DNA from 4 places in the Mesorhizobium sp. BR1-1-3 genome. Region 2 is predicted to be linked to each of the others. Evidence: predicted binding sites of a transcription regulator. Region 2 holds the regulator's gene; each other region holds the start of a gene.

Region 1 (3,949 bases), on a different contig from region 2:
GAATTCGGCTATGCCGGCGACGATCACGTCGTGCCGTTCGAGGTCGGCCCTCTCGACGTGCGCGGCCGCACGGTCCAACTCGGGCCGATGCTGGACGCCATCCTCAGCCGCCACGATTATCCCGAGCCGGTCGCCCGCCTGCTGGCGGAGGCCTGTGTGCTGACCGTGCTGCTCGGCACTTCGCTGAAGTTCGAGGGCAAGTTCATCCTGCAGACCCGCACCGACGGGCCCGTCGACATGCTGGTTGCGGATTTTTCCACGCCCTCGGCGCTGCGCGCCTATGCGCGTTTCGATGCCGACCGGCTGGAAGCGCTGGTCGCGGCGGGCGAAACCTCCCAGCAGACGCTGCTCGGCAGTGGCGTGCTGGCGCTGACCATCGACCAGGGCGCCCATACGCAGCGCTATCAGGGTATCGTCCAGCTCGATGGCGAGACCCTGGAAGACGCGGCACGCACCTATTTCCGTCAGTCGGAGCAGATCCCGACGGATATCAGGCTGTCGGTGGCCAAGCTTTTGACGCCCGGTCCCGGCGGCGCCCGCGAGCAATGGCGCGCCGGCGGTATCCTGGCGCAGTTCCTGCCGCAGTCGCCCGAGCGCATGCGCGTCCCGGACCTGCCGGGCGGCGATGGCGATCCGCGTGAGGAGATCCACGATCCGGTCGACAATTCCTGGCAGGAGTTGCTGGCTCTGCTCGGCACCATCGAGCCGACCGAACTGATCGACCCCACGATCGGCGCCGAGCGGCTGCTCTACAGGCTGTTCCACGAGCATGGCGTGCGCGTCTTCGGCGGCGTTCCGGTCGCCGACCAGTGCTCGTGCTCCAGGGACAAGATCCGCGGCATCCTCGAGGGTTTTTCCGCCCAGGAGATCAAGGACAGCACCGAAGACGGCGGCATCCACGTCGCCTGCGAATTCTGTTCGAAGCAATATGATTTCGACCCGGCGGAATTCGCGGCCCAGTAGAGTAGAAACCACGCCTCACCGGTCGCTCCGCGGCCGGTGAGGCGAAATCAATTCACCGTCCGCCGCGTCCCCGGCAAGTCCAGCGAAAACGCCGGAATGGCGACGTCGAACGTCTCGCCCCGCTTGTTGCGCATCGTGTAATGCCCGACCATGATGCCGGACGGTGTCGAGAGCGGGCAACCGGACGTATACTGGTAACTGTCGCCGGGATTGAGTTCGGGCTGGTCGCCGACCACGCCGGGGCCGCGCACTTCCTCGACCCGGCCGGTGCCGTCGGTGATGTGCCAATAGCGCGACAGAAGCTGCACGAAATCGTCCGACTGATTGTCGATCGTTATCTGATAGCCCCAGACATAGCGGTTCTCAGAGGGATCCGAACGGTCCTCCAGATAGAACGGCCTGACCTGCACTTCGATGTTGCGCGTGACGGCGCTATACATAAGCGGCTCCAAAAAACGGTTCCAGCGGAACTTTCGGCGCTCCGTGCGGTTAGGTCAACCGATCGAAGCCTCCTCTGGCCGACCTCGCGGGCAGGTGCCGACAAAGAATGTCATTTAAGTGACATATGACAATGATGGTGTGCGCGGACTGGTGACGCGCGACTCGGGCGCTCTGCTGAACTGTTGAAACCGGCCGTCTTGCGGACCGGTTTTCCTGGAGTGACCGGATCTCGATGCAACTCACTCTCATATCCGCCACGCTTTCAACCGTCCTCATCCTCTCGAATCTCGCCAGCATCGTGCTCGCCGCGTCGCGTCTGAGACGGCGTCGCACCATTGCGCCGCCGGCCGGCAAGCCGCGGCCGGTGTCGATCGTCGTGCCGTCGCGCGGCGTCGAGCCGTTCACGCAGGAGACGCTGGAGCGCGCCTTCTCGCTCGACTGGCCGCGCTATGAGCTGATTTTCTGCGTCGCCCATGCCGACGATCCGGTGGTCAAATTGATAAACAGGACGATCGTCCGGTTTCCGAAAGTGCCGGCCCGGCTGCTTGTCGGCGACGACCGCATCAGCGCCAATCCGAAACTCAACAATTGCGTCAAGGGCTGGGAAGCGGCGCGGCACGACTGGGTCGTCCTGGCCGATTCCAACGTGCTGATGCCGAGGGACTACATCCAGCACCTGATGGCTGCCTGGCGGCCCGGCACCGGCCTTGTCTGCTCGACGCCGATCGGTTCGCGGCCGGCCGGCTTCTGGGCCGAGGTCGAATGCGCTTTCCTCAACACGCTGCAGGCGCGCTGGCAATATGCCGGCGAGGCGCTCGGCCTCGGCTTTGCCCAGGGCAAGAGCATGCTCTGGAACAAGCCGATGCTCGATGCCAATGGCGGCATCCGCGCGCTGGCCGCCGAGATCGCCGAGGATGCCGCTGCGACCAAGCTGGTGAACAGTCTCGGCCTGCGCGTCAATCTCGTCGCCGCCCCCTTCGAGCAGCCGCTTGGCCGGCGCTCGTTTGACGAGATCTGGTCGCGTCAGGCCCGTTGGGCGCGCCTGCGCCGCGTCACTTTCCCGCTGTTCTTCGCACCCGAAATCCTGACCGGCGCCGTGGTGCCGCTGGTGCTTGCGCTGATTGCAGCGGCAAGCGCCGGCTTCAGCCTCTGGGCAACCGCCCTTGCCGTGCTGGCGGCCTTCTATCTTCCGGAGTGCGCCCTGGCCTGGTCCAAGGGCTGGTACCTGTCGCCACGCATGGTCGCCGCGATCATGGCGCGCGACCTGATCCTGCCGGCGATGTGGGGGCGCGGTTGGCTCGGCGGCGCCGTCGACTGGCGCGGCAATGCGATGACCATCGGCACCAAGACGGCCGAGCTGGAAGAGACGCCGTCCGGCGCCTGAAGGCCTCCTACCTGGCCTTCAGCGCCTGCGCGATGTCCTCGAGCAGATCGTCGGCATCCTCCAGGCCAACCGACAGCCTGAGCGTGCCCGGCCCGATGCCGAGCTCGGCGCGCGCCTCGTCGCTGAGATTTTTGTGCGTCGTCGTCGCCGGGTGGGTGATCAGGCTCTTGGCGTCACCGAGATTGTTGGAGATCAGGACGATGTCGAGCGCGTTCTGCAAGGCGAAGGCCGCCTGCTTGCCGCCCTTGACGTCCAGGCAGATCAGCGTCGAGCCGCCCGACATCTGCTTCTTGACGATGTCGGCCTGCGGATGGTCGGCGCGGCCGGGATAGATGACGCGCGCGATTTCCGGCCGTTCGGCCAGAAAATCCGCGATCCGGCCGGCACTTTCCGTCTGCTGGCGTACGCGCAGCGGCAGCGTTTCCAGGCCCTTCAGCAGCGTCCAGGCGTTGAAAGGCGAAAGGCTTGGGCCGGTATGGCGGAAATAGTCGTGCAGGTTCTCGTCGATCCACTTCTTGTCCGACAGGATGACGCCGCCGAGACAGCGCCCCTGGCCGTCTATGTGCTTGGTCGCCGAATAGACGACGATATGGGCGCCGAGCTGCAAGGGCTTCTGCTGCAGGGGCGTGGCGAAGACATTGTCGACGATCAGCCTGGCGCCGATCGAATTGGCAAGCGAAGCGACAGCGGCGATATCGACCACTTCCAGCGTCGGATTGGTCGGGCTTTCCAGGAAGAACAGCTTGGTGTTCGGCTTGACCGCCTTTTCCCAGTTGGCGATGTCGGTGCCGTCGACCAGCGTCGCCTCGATGCCGTATCTCGGCGCCAGCGTCTCGACCACCCAGCGGCAGGAGCCGAACAGCGCGCGTGCCGCCACGATATGGTCGCCGGCCTTGGCGCTGCACAGAAGGGCGGCCGTTACCGCCGCCATGCCGGACGCGGTGGCGCGCGCGTCTTCCGCACCTTCCAGCGCGCACATGCGCTTCTCGAACATGTCGACGGTCGGATTGGCGTAGCGCGAATAGATGAAACCCGGCTCTTCGCCCTTGAAACGGGCTTCGGCGGCTTGCGCCGTTTCGTAGACATAGCCTTGGGTGAGATAGATCGCTTCTGACGTTTCGCCGAAACCGGAACGCAGCGTTCCGCTGTGCACGAGTGCCG
Region 2 (3,949 bases):
GCAGCAGCGCCTGTGCATTGCACGCGCCATCGCCGTGTCACCCGAGGTGATCCTGATGGACGAACCGTGTTCGGCGCTCGACCCGATCGCCACCGCTCGCGTCGAGGAACTGATCGACGAACTGCGTCAGAACTATACGATCGTCATCGTCACCCATTCGATGCAGCAGGCAGCGCGCGTGTCGCAGCGCACCGCGATGTTCCATCTTGGCTATCTGGTCGAGGAGGGCGCCACCGACAAGATGTTCACCACCCCCGACGACAAACGCACCCAGGACTACATCACCGGCCGGTTCGGCTGATCTCAGGCATATGAGGGACGAAGATCATGGGTGAACATACCGTCGCATCTTTCGATGAGGATCTGGAGCAGATCAGCCAGCTGATCCGCGACATGGGCGATCTCGCCCGCTCGATGGTCGGTGGCTCGACCAGGGCTTTGCTCAATTCGGACAATGCGCTGGCGCAGCGGGTGGTTTCCGATGACGCCATCATGGATGCACGCCAGCGCGAGCTGGACGATCGTGCCATCACGCTGATCGCCAAGCGCCAGCCGATGGCCAACGATCTGCGTGCGGTGGTCGGTTCGATCCGCATGGCCGGCGACCTCGAGCGCATCGGTGACCTTGCCAAGAACATCGCCAAGCGCGTCGGCACTGTCGGGCTGAGCGTCACGCCGCACGACCTTTCGCATTCGATCGACGCGATGGCGCAGCTGGTGCTGATCCAGGTGCAGGGGGTCGTCGACGAGTATGCCGCCGCTGACGCGGCAGCGCTTGCCACGCTCAGAAACAATGATGAACGCATCGACGTCAAATACACATCGGTGTTCCGCGAACTGCTGACCTACATGATGGAAGATCCGCGCAACATCACGGCGTGCACGCACCTGTTGTTTTGCGCCAAGAACCTCGAGCGGATCGGCGACCACGTGACCAACATCGCCGAAAATGCCTATTATGTTTTGACCGGCACGCAGTTGCCAGCCAACCGTCCGAAGCAGGACGAGACGGCAATGTCCGCGCCAGCGGCATGACAGGGGTGACCAGCCGATGATCGCGCCACGCATCATGGTGGTGGAGGATGAGGAGCCGCTAGGCGTGCTGCTCCGCTACAATCTCGAATCCGAAGGTTACCAGGTCGAGGTGGTGACGCGCGGCGACGAGGCCGAAATCCGGCTGCAGGAGAACGTTCCAGACCTTCTGGTGCTCGACTGGATGGTGCCTGCGGTTTCCGGTATCGAACTCTGCCGCCGGCTAAGGATGCGTCCCGAGACCGAGCGGCTGCCGATCATCATGCTGACCGCGCGAGGCGAGGAAAGCGACCGCGTGCGCGGCCTCTCGACCGGTGCCGACGACTATCTGGTCAAGCCTTTCTCGACGCCGGAGTTCATGGCCAGGGTCAAGGCGCTGCTGCGCCGGGCCAAGCCGGAAGTGCTGTCCAGCGTGCTCAAGGTCGGCGATATCGTGCTCGATCGCGAATCGCACCGTGTCTATCGCAAGAAGAGCGAGATCCGGCTCGGGCCGACGGAATTCCGCCTGCTTGAATTCATGATGCGCCATCCAGGCCGCGTGTTCTCGCGCAGCCAACTGCTCGACAATGTCTGGGGCGAGACGATCTACATCGACGAACGCACGGTCGATGTGCATGTCGGACGGCTGCGCAAGGCGGTCAACAACGGCCGCATGCCCGATGTCATTCGCACCATCCGTGGGGCGGGTTACGCCATTCGCGAGGACTGAACTCCCTCGTTTGAACTCACGCCACGTTCTTGCCGCCGAAACCGGATCTCGCCTGCACGCCCGGCGCAAAAATCTCCTGATCGACGAAGATCAGCGCCCGCATGGCGCAGCCTTCGCGGATCAGCGGCAGTTCGTTCGGCTCGGTGTCGAAGGAAATCGACTTGGAATGCTGGCCGCCGGCGGTCTGGGCAATCGCTTGCCGCAATGCCGGCTCGATCAGGTCGAAGGCGGCGGCGCTGACGCCGACCATGGCGACCGGCGCCGGATCGATCAGCGCAAACAGGCTGCCGAGGCCGTAGCCGAGCGCTTCGCCGGCCTTGCGATAGGCTTCCCGTTCGGGCCCGTCCTTTTCGCGGGCGGCAGCAGCCAGGGCGCGCATGTCGGCGTCGCTGACATCGGCGACGGGCTCTGCATCCTCGCCCATCTGCCGCGCGTTGCGCCAGATGGCATAATTGCCGGCATAGGCTTCGACGCAGCCGCGCCGTCCGCAGCGACACAGCGCGCCGTTCGGCCGATGGATCATGTGGCCGAATTCGCCGCCCGAGGAATGGGTGCCGGTGAACAATTCGCCCTTCAGCACCAGCCCCATGCCGATGCCGTGCGACAGGAGGATGGCGATGAAATCGTCGCGGTAACGATCGGGGTCGCGCCAGCGCAGCGCCACCGCCATCATGTTGCAGTCGTTCTCCATAATGGCGGGGATGCCGAACTCCTCTTCGAATATGTCGGCGAAGGCGATGTCGGTGTGCGGCGTGATCGGCGACCACAGCATGGCGCGGGCACGGGTGTCGGTGATGCCCTGGACGGCCAGCGCGATACGAGCGATGCTGCGCACGTCCAGGTCGGGATCTTCCAGGCGGCGCCGCACGATTGCCGTGCACTCACCGATCAGCGAGTCGCGCGACATCGTCAGCGTGTCGAGCCGGCGCTGTTCCTCGGATATTACCTGGCCGGCATAGTCGATGACGGCGACCGAGAGGAAGTTCAGCGACAGCACCACGGTCATTACCGCGGCCGCTTCCGGATTGAGGCTGAGGCCGACCTGCGGACGGCCGCGTTTGAGCGAGCCGGCCTCGCTCGGCTTGCTTTCGGTCAGGATGCCTTCGACGATCAGGTCGGATGAGATCGCCGAGATCGTCGAATGGCTGAGGCTTGTGGTTGCGGCGATCTCGGTGCGCGACGGCTGTCCGGCGCGGCGCACCGCCGCGATCACCATCGCGCGGTTGCGGCGGCGCAAATCGTCGTGGCGGATTCCGACCGACATGCTCTTTCATATCCTCCCGGTCGCCGCGGTTCTTCCTGCCCTGGAACGCTGTCGGTGACGCGGTCAAATACTGGCAGAAGCCGCGCGCCGTGTCATTTATTTATTCCGAGACCCGAAAAAAATTCGAAACGACATCAAAATCCATCAGAATCGATGTTGACAGCGTTCGGGCGTTGGCCCAGTATTTTTTCGAGGCTCGAAAAAATAGGGCCTCTGTGCCGGCCCTCGGGCCAGTTTGGTCGCGCCATACGCGGCGCAGGGAGGATAATATGAAAAGATTCACAGCCGCCATCCTGGCGGGTGCCGCCATGTCGCTGACGCTCGCGTCTGTCGCGCAGGCGAAGGACAAGGTCGTCGGCGTTTCGTGGTCCAATTTCCAGGAGGAACGCTGGAAGACCGACGAGGCCGCCATGAAGACGGCGATCGAGGCCGCCGGCGACAAGTACATCTCCGCCGATGCGCAGTCCAATCCCGGCAAGCAGCTTACCGACGTCGAAAGCCTGATCTCGCAGGGCGCCAATTCCCTGATCATCCTGGCGCAGGATGCTTCGGCCATCGGCCCGGCCGTGCAGAAAGCCCTGGACGAAGGCATTCCGGTCGTCGGCTATGACCGGTTGATCGAGAACAAGGATGTTTTCTATCTGACCTTCGACAACAAGGAAGTCGGCCGCATGCAGGCCCGCGAAGTGTTCAAGGTCAAGCCGGAAGGCAACTACGTCTTCATCAAGGGCTCCGGTGCCGATCCCAATGCCGACTTCCTGTTCTCGGGCTCGATGGAAGTGCTCAAGGAAGCCCTTGACAGCGGCAAGATCAAGAATGTCGGCGAAGCCTACACGGATGGCTGGCTGCCCGCCAACGCCCAGAAGAACATGGAACAGTTCCTGACCGCCAACGACAACAAGGTCGACGCGGTGGTCGCGGCCAATGACGGCACTGCCGGTGGC
Region 3 (3,949 bases), on a different contig from region 2:
GCCTGACACAAGGCGACATCCGAGGCGGCAATCCGGATTGAGGCACGGCCCGCATCTGCGGGCCTTTTGCCGTCACTTTGCCGTTTCGGTTTCGGCTTCAGTCTCGTCTTCGGGCTTCGAACGTTCCCTCGCTGCAACCTTGGCTGCCAGCTTCTCGGCCTTCTTGGCCGCCTTCTGGCGGTCGCGTTCCTTGCGTTCCTGATCGTAGTTTGGTGGTCGCGCCATATCGGCTCCTTTTTCACTGCCTCGCGGCTCTGGTCCTGCCTAGGAGCATTAGCCGTCAAACACAACAGCTGAAGCGATAGTGCGTCGATGATGGCCAGGCTTGCAAGATGCGCGCCGCAATGATGGGGCCACGCCCATCATTGCGGCGGCGATACCTATCGCCATCGATTTGCCGATCAGATGCCGCTTCGGTCAATCACCAGATCGGCGGCACCAAAGCGGTCCTTTGCCGTCAGCTGCTGGTGCCAGTAGGGATAGAGCAGGGGCGGCCGGCTGACCGCGTCGAGGCGCTCGCGCTCCTCGCCCGAAAGCACCAGGCTTGCCGCCGCGATGTTGTCCAGGAACTGCGTTTCCGTCCTGCCGCCGATCACCAGGGAACTGATGGACGGCCGGCCAAGCAGCCAGGCCAGCGCCACCTGCGCTGCCGACACGCCGCGCTGCGCGCCGATCTCCACAAGCACATCGACGATCCGCCACAGCCGGTCCTCGTCGCGGATCGGTGGTTCCGACCAGCCCGCGAGTTGGCGGGCGGTGGGGCTGTCACGGCGGTATTTGCCGGACAGCAATCCGCCGGCAAGCGGGCTCCAGACCAGAACGCCCAGCCCCTGGTCGACGGAAATCGGCAGCAGTTCGTACTCCGCTTCGCGCGCTTCCAGCGTGTAGTGGATCTGCTGCGTGATGAAGCGCGGCTGATGACGGCTGTCGCTGATGCCGAGCGCCTTCATCACCTGCCAGCCGGAATAGTTGGAGCAGCCGACATAGCGGATCTTGCCCTGGGCAACCAGCGTGTCGAGCGCGCCGATGGTTTCCTCCAGCGGCGTCACGCCATCCCATTCGTGCAGGAAATAGATGTCGATGACGTCGGTCTTGAGCCGCTTCAGGCTCTTCTCGCATTCCCGAATCAGGTGATGGCGCGACAGGCCTTCGTCGTTTGGACCTTTGCCGATCCGCATCCGTGCCTTGGAGGCGATCAGCACGTGGCCCTTGCGCTTGCCGCCGAGCGCTTCGCCGATGATTTCTTCGGAAATGCCGTTCGAATAGACATTGGCGGTGTCGATGACATTGATGCCGGCGTCGATACAGAGATCGATCATCCGGCGCGCTTCGTCGAGATCGGTCTTGCCGACCGCCGAAAAAGCACCGGCGCCACCGAACGTCATGGTCCCCATGGTCAGTGTCGATACTTTCAGGCCGGAACGGCCGAGGGTGCGGTATTCCATGTCGTCCTCGCGATTGCATTGGGAAAGGGCTGGGGAGGGCCGCCCGAAAGTGGCCGCTATTTGTAGGACAATTTGGGCGACGTGTCTCCATGCCAGCGCGGCGGATCGATCATGCCTGGCTGGACCGACAGCGGTGGTGACCATGCTCGCGCTGCAATAAAACCGTCATTGCAGGCCTATATGGAAGTCGGCTCAGGTGTTGCCGTTCCCGGGCTGTAGGCCGGGAGTTTGGGGCGCCGGACGTGGATCGACAGAGCTTGCAAGTGGAGCAGCCGATAATGACCGAGCTAAAACAGAATTCTCCGGCCAGGGATTGGCTTGAAGCCGAGCTCGCCGACACGCTTGACGAAGACTATGAGCTCGAAATGTCGGAGCCGGCGCTGTCGATGGAGATCGCCAAGATCTACAAGAACTCGCATCCGCCTTCGATCGATCGCATGCAGTATTTTCGCGACCTGATCACCCTGCAGTCCGAATTGATCAAGCTGCAGTCCTGGGTCGCCCACCACAAGAAGAAGCTGGTGGTGATCTTCGAGGGACGCGATTCGGCCGGCAAGGGCGGTGTCATCAAGCGCATCACCCAGCGCCTCAACCCGCGCATCTGCCGTGTCGTCGCACTGCCGGCGCCGACGGAGCGCGAAAAGTCGCAATGGTATTTCCAGCGCTATGTCCCGCATCTGCCGGCCGGCGGCGAGATCGTGCTGTTCGACCGCTCATGGTACAACCGCTCGGGCGTCGAGCGGGTGATGGGCTTTGCCCAGCCCGATCAGGTCGAAGAATTCTTCCACGACGTGCCGGAATTCGAGCGCATGCTGGTCCGCTCGGGCATCACCGTGGTCAAATACTGGTTCTCGATCACCGACGAGGAACAGCAGATGCGCTTCCTGATGCGCATCCACGATCCGATGAAACAGTGGAAACTGTCGCCGATGGACCTGCAGTCGCGCGTGCGCTGGGAGCAGTACACCAAGGCCAAGGAAGAGACCTTCGCCCGCACCAACATCCCGGAAGCGCCCTGGTTCATCGTCGAGGGCAACGACAAGAAACGCGCGCGGCTGAACTGCATCGACCATCTGCTCAAGCAGCTGCCTTACGAGGAAGTGCCGCACGAGGAGATCACTTTGCCGGAGCGCGTCTTCAACCCCGAATACGAACGCCAGGTGCTGCCGCGCGAGCTCTACGTGCCGGAGAAGTATTGAGGCAGACGAAGCTGCGATCTCCCCCACGAGGGGAGAGATTGGCTCTCCACCTTACGCCCGCTTGATGGTGACGTGCGTTGCGAGCGGGGTCGCCACCTGCTCGCTGCAGATATAGCCGAGCTTGAGCATGTCCAGGCCGGCAAAAAGGTTCTCGCCCGTGCCCAGCAGCACCGGCGCGATCGCCAGATGCATCTCGTCGATCAGTTTTTCCTGCAGATATTGCCGTATGGTGGCGACGCCGCCGCCGACCCGCACATCCTTGCCGCCAGCGGCAGCCTTGGCCTGTTCAAGAGCTGAATGGATGCCGTCGACGACGAAGTGGAAAGTGGTGCCGCCCTCCATCGTGATCGGTTCCCGCTTGTGATGGGTCAGCACGAAAACCGGCACATGATAGGGCGGGTTGTCGCCCCACCAGCCTTTCCAGCTGTCGTCAGGCCATTCGCCGCGGATCGGTCCGAACATGTTGCGGCCGAGGATCCAGGCGCCGACATTTTCGAAGCTGCGCGCCGCGAACGCCTCGTTGACGTCGGTGGTGCCGCCGTCTTGTCCGAGCACCATCTCGCGGAAGGTGCGGGTGTCGACAAACCACTTGTGCAAGGATTCCCCACCGACGCCGAGCGGATTTTGCAGATCCTGATCGGGACCGGCGCCATAGCCGTCGAGCGATAGGGTGAAAGCGTTAACGCGAAGTTTGGACATGCGAGCCTCCTCGATAACCGATTGTGTTTTGCAAGCAGTTTTTTGTAACAAACCGATTGTGAATTGCAAGCGGTATTTTCAAGCTCAAACGGAGCCCACGCAACGGTCAAGTGGCCCTCGCTATGGATTCCCCGGCCAAGAGCCGGAAACTGGTATGGATGTCGAAGCGGATTGGCCGACATTGCTCGCCGCGACCGGCCGTCGTCGCGAAGAGAAATTACCCCTTCAGCATCTCCGCCACTTCGGGTGCGAAATAGGTCAGGATGCCGTCGCAGCCGGCGCGCTTGAAGGCGAGGAGCGATTCCAGCATTGCCTTCTCGCCGTCGATCCAGCCATTGGCACCTGCCGCCTTGATCATCGAATATTCGCCCGACACCTGATAGGCGAAGGTCGGCATCTGGAACTCGTCCTTCAGCCGCCGGATGATGTCGAGATAGGGCAGGCCGGGCTTGACCATCAGCATGTCGGCGCCCTCGGCGATGTCCTGTTCGGCCTCTCTCACCGCCTCGTCCGAATTGGCATGGTCGATGTAATAGGTCTTCTTGTCGCCCTTGAGCAGACCGGCGGTGCCCACCGCCTCGCGATAGGGTCCGTAGAAGGCCGAGG
Region 4 (3,949 bases), 140 kb from region 2:
CGCCTTGACCTGCCGCAAGGTGGCCAGCGCCCGCGGCATGTCCTTGACAAGCGCCGTCTCGGTGATCTCAAGCTCGAGCCTGCCGGGCGCCAGGCCGGAATTCAGCAATGTTTCGTGGACCTTGCGGCTGAAATTCGTGTTGTGGAGCTGCACCGCCGAAACGTTGACGGCCACTGTCAGCGGATTTTCCCAGCGGGCGGCTTCCTCGCAGGCAGCCGTCAGCACCCATTCGCCAATCTGGCCAATGGCGCCGCTGTCTTCGGCCACCGGGATGAATATGGCCGGCGACACGTCGCCGCGCGTCGGATGCCGCCAGCGGACCAACGCTTCGAAGCCGACCATCTTTCCGCTGCTGATCTCTTTCTGCGGCTGGTAGACGAGATAGAACTCCTGGCGTGCGACCGCCTGGCGCAGTTCGTGCTCCATGACGCGCTTGTCGCGGGCCTCGGCCCCCATCGATGCTTCGAAATAACGGTAAGTGTCCTTGCCTTCGGTCTTGGCCCGGTAGAGTGCCGTATCGGCGTGGCTTATCAGGCTGGCCTGGTTTTCGGCATCCGACGGATACAGCGCAATGCCGATGCTTGCCGACACAAGGCCGCCGCCGACCGAGAGCCGGTTTTCCTCGCGCATGGCGGTCAGCACCGCGTTGGCGATACGGCCCGCCTCCAACGGGTCGGCCAGGTTCGGCGCGATGATGGCGAACTCATCGCCGCCCAGCCGCGCCACCATCTGCCCTGGACGAAGGATACCGGTCGCGCACTGCGCAACCTTCTGCAGCATGGCGTCGCCTGCGCCGTGCCCATACAGGTCGTTGACCTCCTTGAACCGGTCGAGATCAAGCAGCAGAAGCGCAAGCTGGCCGCCTTTCCTGGTCCGGACCATCGCAGCGATTTCCGTCTCCAGCCGGCCGGAAAAGCTGCGGCGATTGGCCAGTCCGGTCAAGGGATCGAAATGGGCAAGCCGCAGGATCTCCTGTTCCGCCTTCTTGCGCTCGCGAATGTCGCGGACCGCGACCACGTTGTGCGGTTTGCCACAGTAGTCGATGCTCCTGGCGATCAGCTCGACAGGAATGCTCGTGCCATCGCGACCGCTCAATTCGGCCTCCTGCGGCTGTTCGCCGAAGCCCGACACATCGGATCCGAAGAGATCGCCAAGCTGCATTCCGTTCAGGGTCGCTGTTGCTATGCCCGTCAGTGCCGCAATGCTGTCATTGGCACTGATGATGCGGTTGCCGTCGCAGACGATCAGCCCCTCCACGGCGGCATTGGCCAGGCCGTGCATGCGGTCGACCTCGAGCTTCTGGCGACGGAAGCGCAAATCGATCCACAGCGCCGATGCCGACAGAACCAGGATCACCAGTGTGGCGGCGGCGGCGGCGAAAGCCTGCGAGGTCGGCTCGATCGTGTATTCGGATATGACGATCGAGGGATCGGGGAAGATCGAGACGGCACCCATACCGATGAAATGCAGGATGCAGATCGCCAGCGTCAGCAGCACCGCGCCGCCGGATGTCGCCTTCAAGGAGGGGCGGCGCTGCACGACACGCAGCGCCAGCGCCGCGAGCGTTACGCCGGCCAGCAGGGAAACGGCGACAAGCAAGAGGTTCCACTCGATACGGCCCTGAACCTCGAACGCCGCCATGCCGATGTAGTGCATGGCTGCGATACCGCCGCCCAGCACGGCGCCGCCGACGAGATGATAGTCGAACTCATCCCGCAAGGTGGCGATCCACATGCCGGCTGCCGTCAAAGTGACCGAAGCAGCGAGCGAAAGCACGGAGAGTGCCGGATCATAAGCACTGGGTATGCCCGGTGTGAATGCGAGCATGGCGATGAAGTGCGTTGCCCAGATGCCAAAGCCGGTCGAAGTGGCCGCGATCATCAGCCAGGCAAGCCGGTTCCGATCTGTGGAACGGCTTATGTGCTGAAGCAGGTTGACAGCAGAGAAGCAGGAAATTCCGCAGATCAGCGCGGCGAGTGCGACCAGTCTCAGATCATGTTCGTTGACGATACAATTGTAGACCGTCAGCATTTATTTCACCTGAGCTTTGGAAATAAACAGGGCAGCAGGATTGAGTAGCGCGTTGCCGTTGAGGGATCGATAAAGTCGGCTGCAACCTTGGCGTGTCTCTTCGGGTTGCTGCGGCTGCAATCAGGGCTGACACGCCGAAAGCCAGCTTGACGGTCCCGACGGTGGTTCCTGGCGCGCTTGTCGTCGCGCTAAGCCGGCTAACCGCATCGCTCTCCATGCCTCCAAGCGGAGGCGAGCGTTGCGTCAGGTAAAGGGTGAAGTTCGTCGATCTGCAACAAAACCGTTGTCTGATTGTCATGAGCGACACATATTGCCTTCGCGGGAGTGCCCCCTTTCGCCAATGACAAACGGGAGATGAAACATGAAGTCCTTCGGCTTCGCGGCCGGTGTTGCCGCTACCTTTATGACGCTTTCCTCAACCTCCGCTTTTGCCGTCACGCAGATCAGTTGGTGGCACGCCATGACTGGCGCCAATGCCGAAGTCGTCGACAAGATCTCCAAAGATTTCAATGCCAGCCAGAGCGACTATGAGCTCGTTCCGGTGTTCAAAGGCACGTATCCCGAGACGCTGAATGCCGGCATTGCCGCCTACCGCGCGGGCCAGGCGCCAGACATCATCCAGGTGTTCGACGTCGGCACCGGCGTGATGATGGCGGCCGAAGGTGCCATCAAGCCCGCAGCCGATCTGTTGACCAGCGCTGGAATGACCTTCGACAAGAGCCAGTATCTGCCAGGCATAGTCGGCTATTATTCGAAGCCGGACGGCACCATGCTCTCCTTCCCCTACAACTCCTCCTCGCCGATCCTTTATTACAACAAGGATATCTTCAAGAAGGCTGGTCTCGACGTCGATAGCCCACCCAAGACCTGGAATGAAGTGTGGGAAGACGCCAAGAAGATCAAGGCGAGCGGCGCGGCCGCCTGCGGCTACACCTCGACCTGGCTGACCTGGATACATCTGGAGAATTTCGCGGCCTGGAATGACGTGTCATGGGCCACCCAGCAGAACGGTCTGGCCGGCGGCGATGTCGAGCTCAAGATCAACGCGCCGATTTTCGTCAACCATTTCCAGGCGCTGGCGGACCTCGCCAAGGACGGCACCTTCAAATATGGCGGCCGCACCTCCGAAGCCAAGCAGATCTTCCTTGCGGGCGAATGCGGGATCATGACCGAATCGTCCGGCGGGCTTGGCGATATCGTCAAGTCCGGCATGAATTACGGCATTGGCCAATTGCCGTATGACAGCGACGCCAAGGGTGCGCCGCAGAACACGACGCCGGGTGGCGCCAGCCTGTGGGTTTTCGCGGACAAATCCGATGAGGAATACAAGGGCGTCGCGGCCTTCTTCGCCTACCTGTCGAAGACCGAGGTGCAAGAATACCTGCACCAGAAGTCGGGTTATCTGCCGGTAACGCTGGCGGCTTATGAAGCGACCAAGAAGTCCGGTTTCTATGACAAGAATGTCGGCCGCGAGACCCCGATCCTGCAGATGACGGGTAAGACGCCGACCGACAATTCCAAGGGCGTACGTCTGCCGAATCTGCCGCAGGTGCGCGATATCCAGAACGAGGAGTTCGAGAAGATGCTCGCCGGCCAGCAGACCGCGCAGCAGGCGCTCGACAATGCGGTTACGCGTGGCAATGCCGCGATCAAGGAAGCGCTGGGGAATTAGAGCGAGCGCAGGTCCTTGCTCTACGGCGCACCTACCTGTCCCGCCGGGCATCTCCCCTCGGTGAGGGGAGTTTTGCCGTGCCTTGCGATTTCGCCAATGGTCGATGATGCCCAGTCCGAGACGCTCATCAAAGCCATCTTGGCGGAGAGGGGTGCCGCATGGTGCCGCCCGCCTCATCACCTCGGAGTGGCTCCGTGACCCCTCGCGTCGTGTTCCCCAACAAGGTCCTTCCCTACCTGCTTGTGG

What was found. The regulator PhoB, encoded in region 2, activates phosphate uptake and scavenging genes when phosphate is short. The targets are predictions, from matches to a motif close to TGTCATNNANCTGTCAT.
Region 1: a site for PhoB is predicted at 1,512-1,528, ahead of LB559_RS09580 (ceramide glucosyltransferase). Genes of this name have one in related genera too.
Region 3: a site for PhoB is predicted at 1,598-1,614, ahead of ppk2 (polyphosphate kinase 2). Genes of this name have one in related genera too.
Region 4: a site for PhoB is predicted at 2,313-2,329, ahead of ugpB (sn-glycerol-3-phosphate ABC transporter substrate-binding protein UgpB). Genes of this name have one in related genera too.

What each region holds. Positions count from the first base shown of each region.
Region 1 is NZ_JAIUIC010000003.1:472,066-476,014, forward strand. It holds gene LB559_RS09570 (Hsp33 family molecular chaperone) at 1-963, shown strand, start outside; gene apaG (Co2+/Mg2+ efflux protein ApaG) at 1,011-1,403, opposite strand; gene LB559_RS09580 (ceramide glucosyltransferase) at 1,637-2,788, shown strand; gene LB559_RS09585 (O-succinylhomoserine sulfhydrylase) at 2,796-3,949, opposite strand, start outside.
Region 2 is NZ_JAIUIC010000006.1:238,028-241,976, reverse strand. It holds gene pstB (phosphate ABC transporter ATP-binding protein PstB) at 1-301, shown strand, start outside; gene phoU (phosphate signaling complex protein PhoU) at 328-1,035, shown strand; gene phoB (phosphate regulon transcriptional regulator PhoB) at 1,052-1,741, shown strand; gene LB559_RS15985 (ROK family protein) at 1,758-3,005, opposite strand; gene xylF (D-xylose ABC transporter substrate-binding protein) at 3,275-3,949, shown strand, end outside.
Region 3 is NZ_JAIUIC010000001.1:551,279-555,227, reverse strand. It holds gene LB559_RS02805 (DUF982 domain-containing protein) at 1-6, shown strand, start outside; gene LB559_RS02800 (hypothetical protein) at 73-225, opposite strand; gene LB559_RS02795 (aldo/keto reductase) at 402-1,445, opposite strand; gene ppk2 (polyphosphate kinase 2) at 1,724-2,644, shown strand; gene LB559_RS02785 (dihydrofolate reductase family protein) at 2,696-3,343, opposite strand; gene hemB (porphobilinogen synthase) at 3,561-3,949, opposite strand, start outside.
Region 4 is NZ_JAIUIC010000006.1:96,608-100,556, reverse strand. It holds gene LB559_RS15295 (EAL domain-containing protein) at 1-2,031, opposite strand, end outside; gene ugpB (sn-glycerol-3-phosphate ABC transporter substrate-binding protein UgpB) at 2,393-3,703, shown strand; gene ugpA (sn-glycerol-3-phosphate ABC transporter permease UgpA) at 3,862-3,949, shown strand, end outside.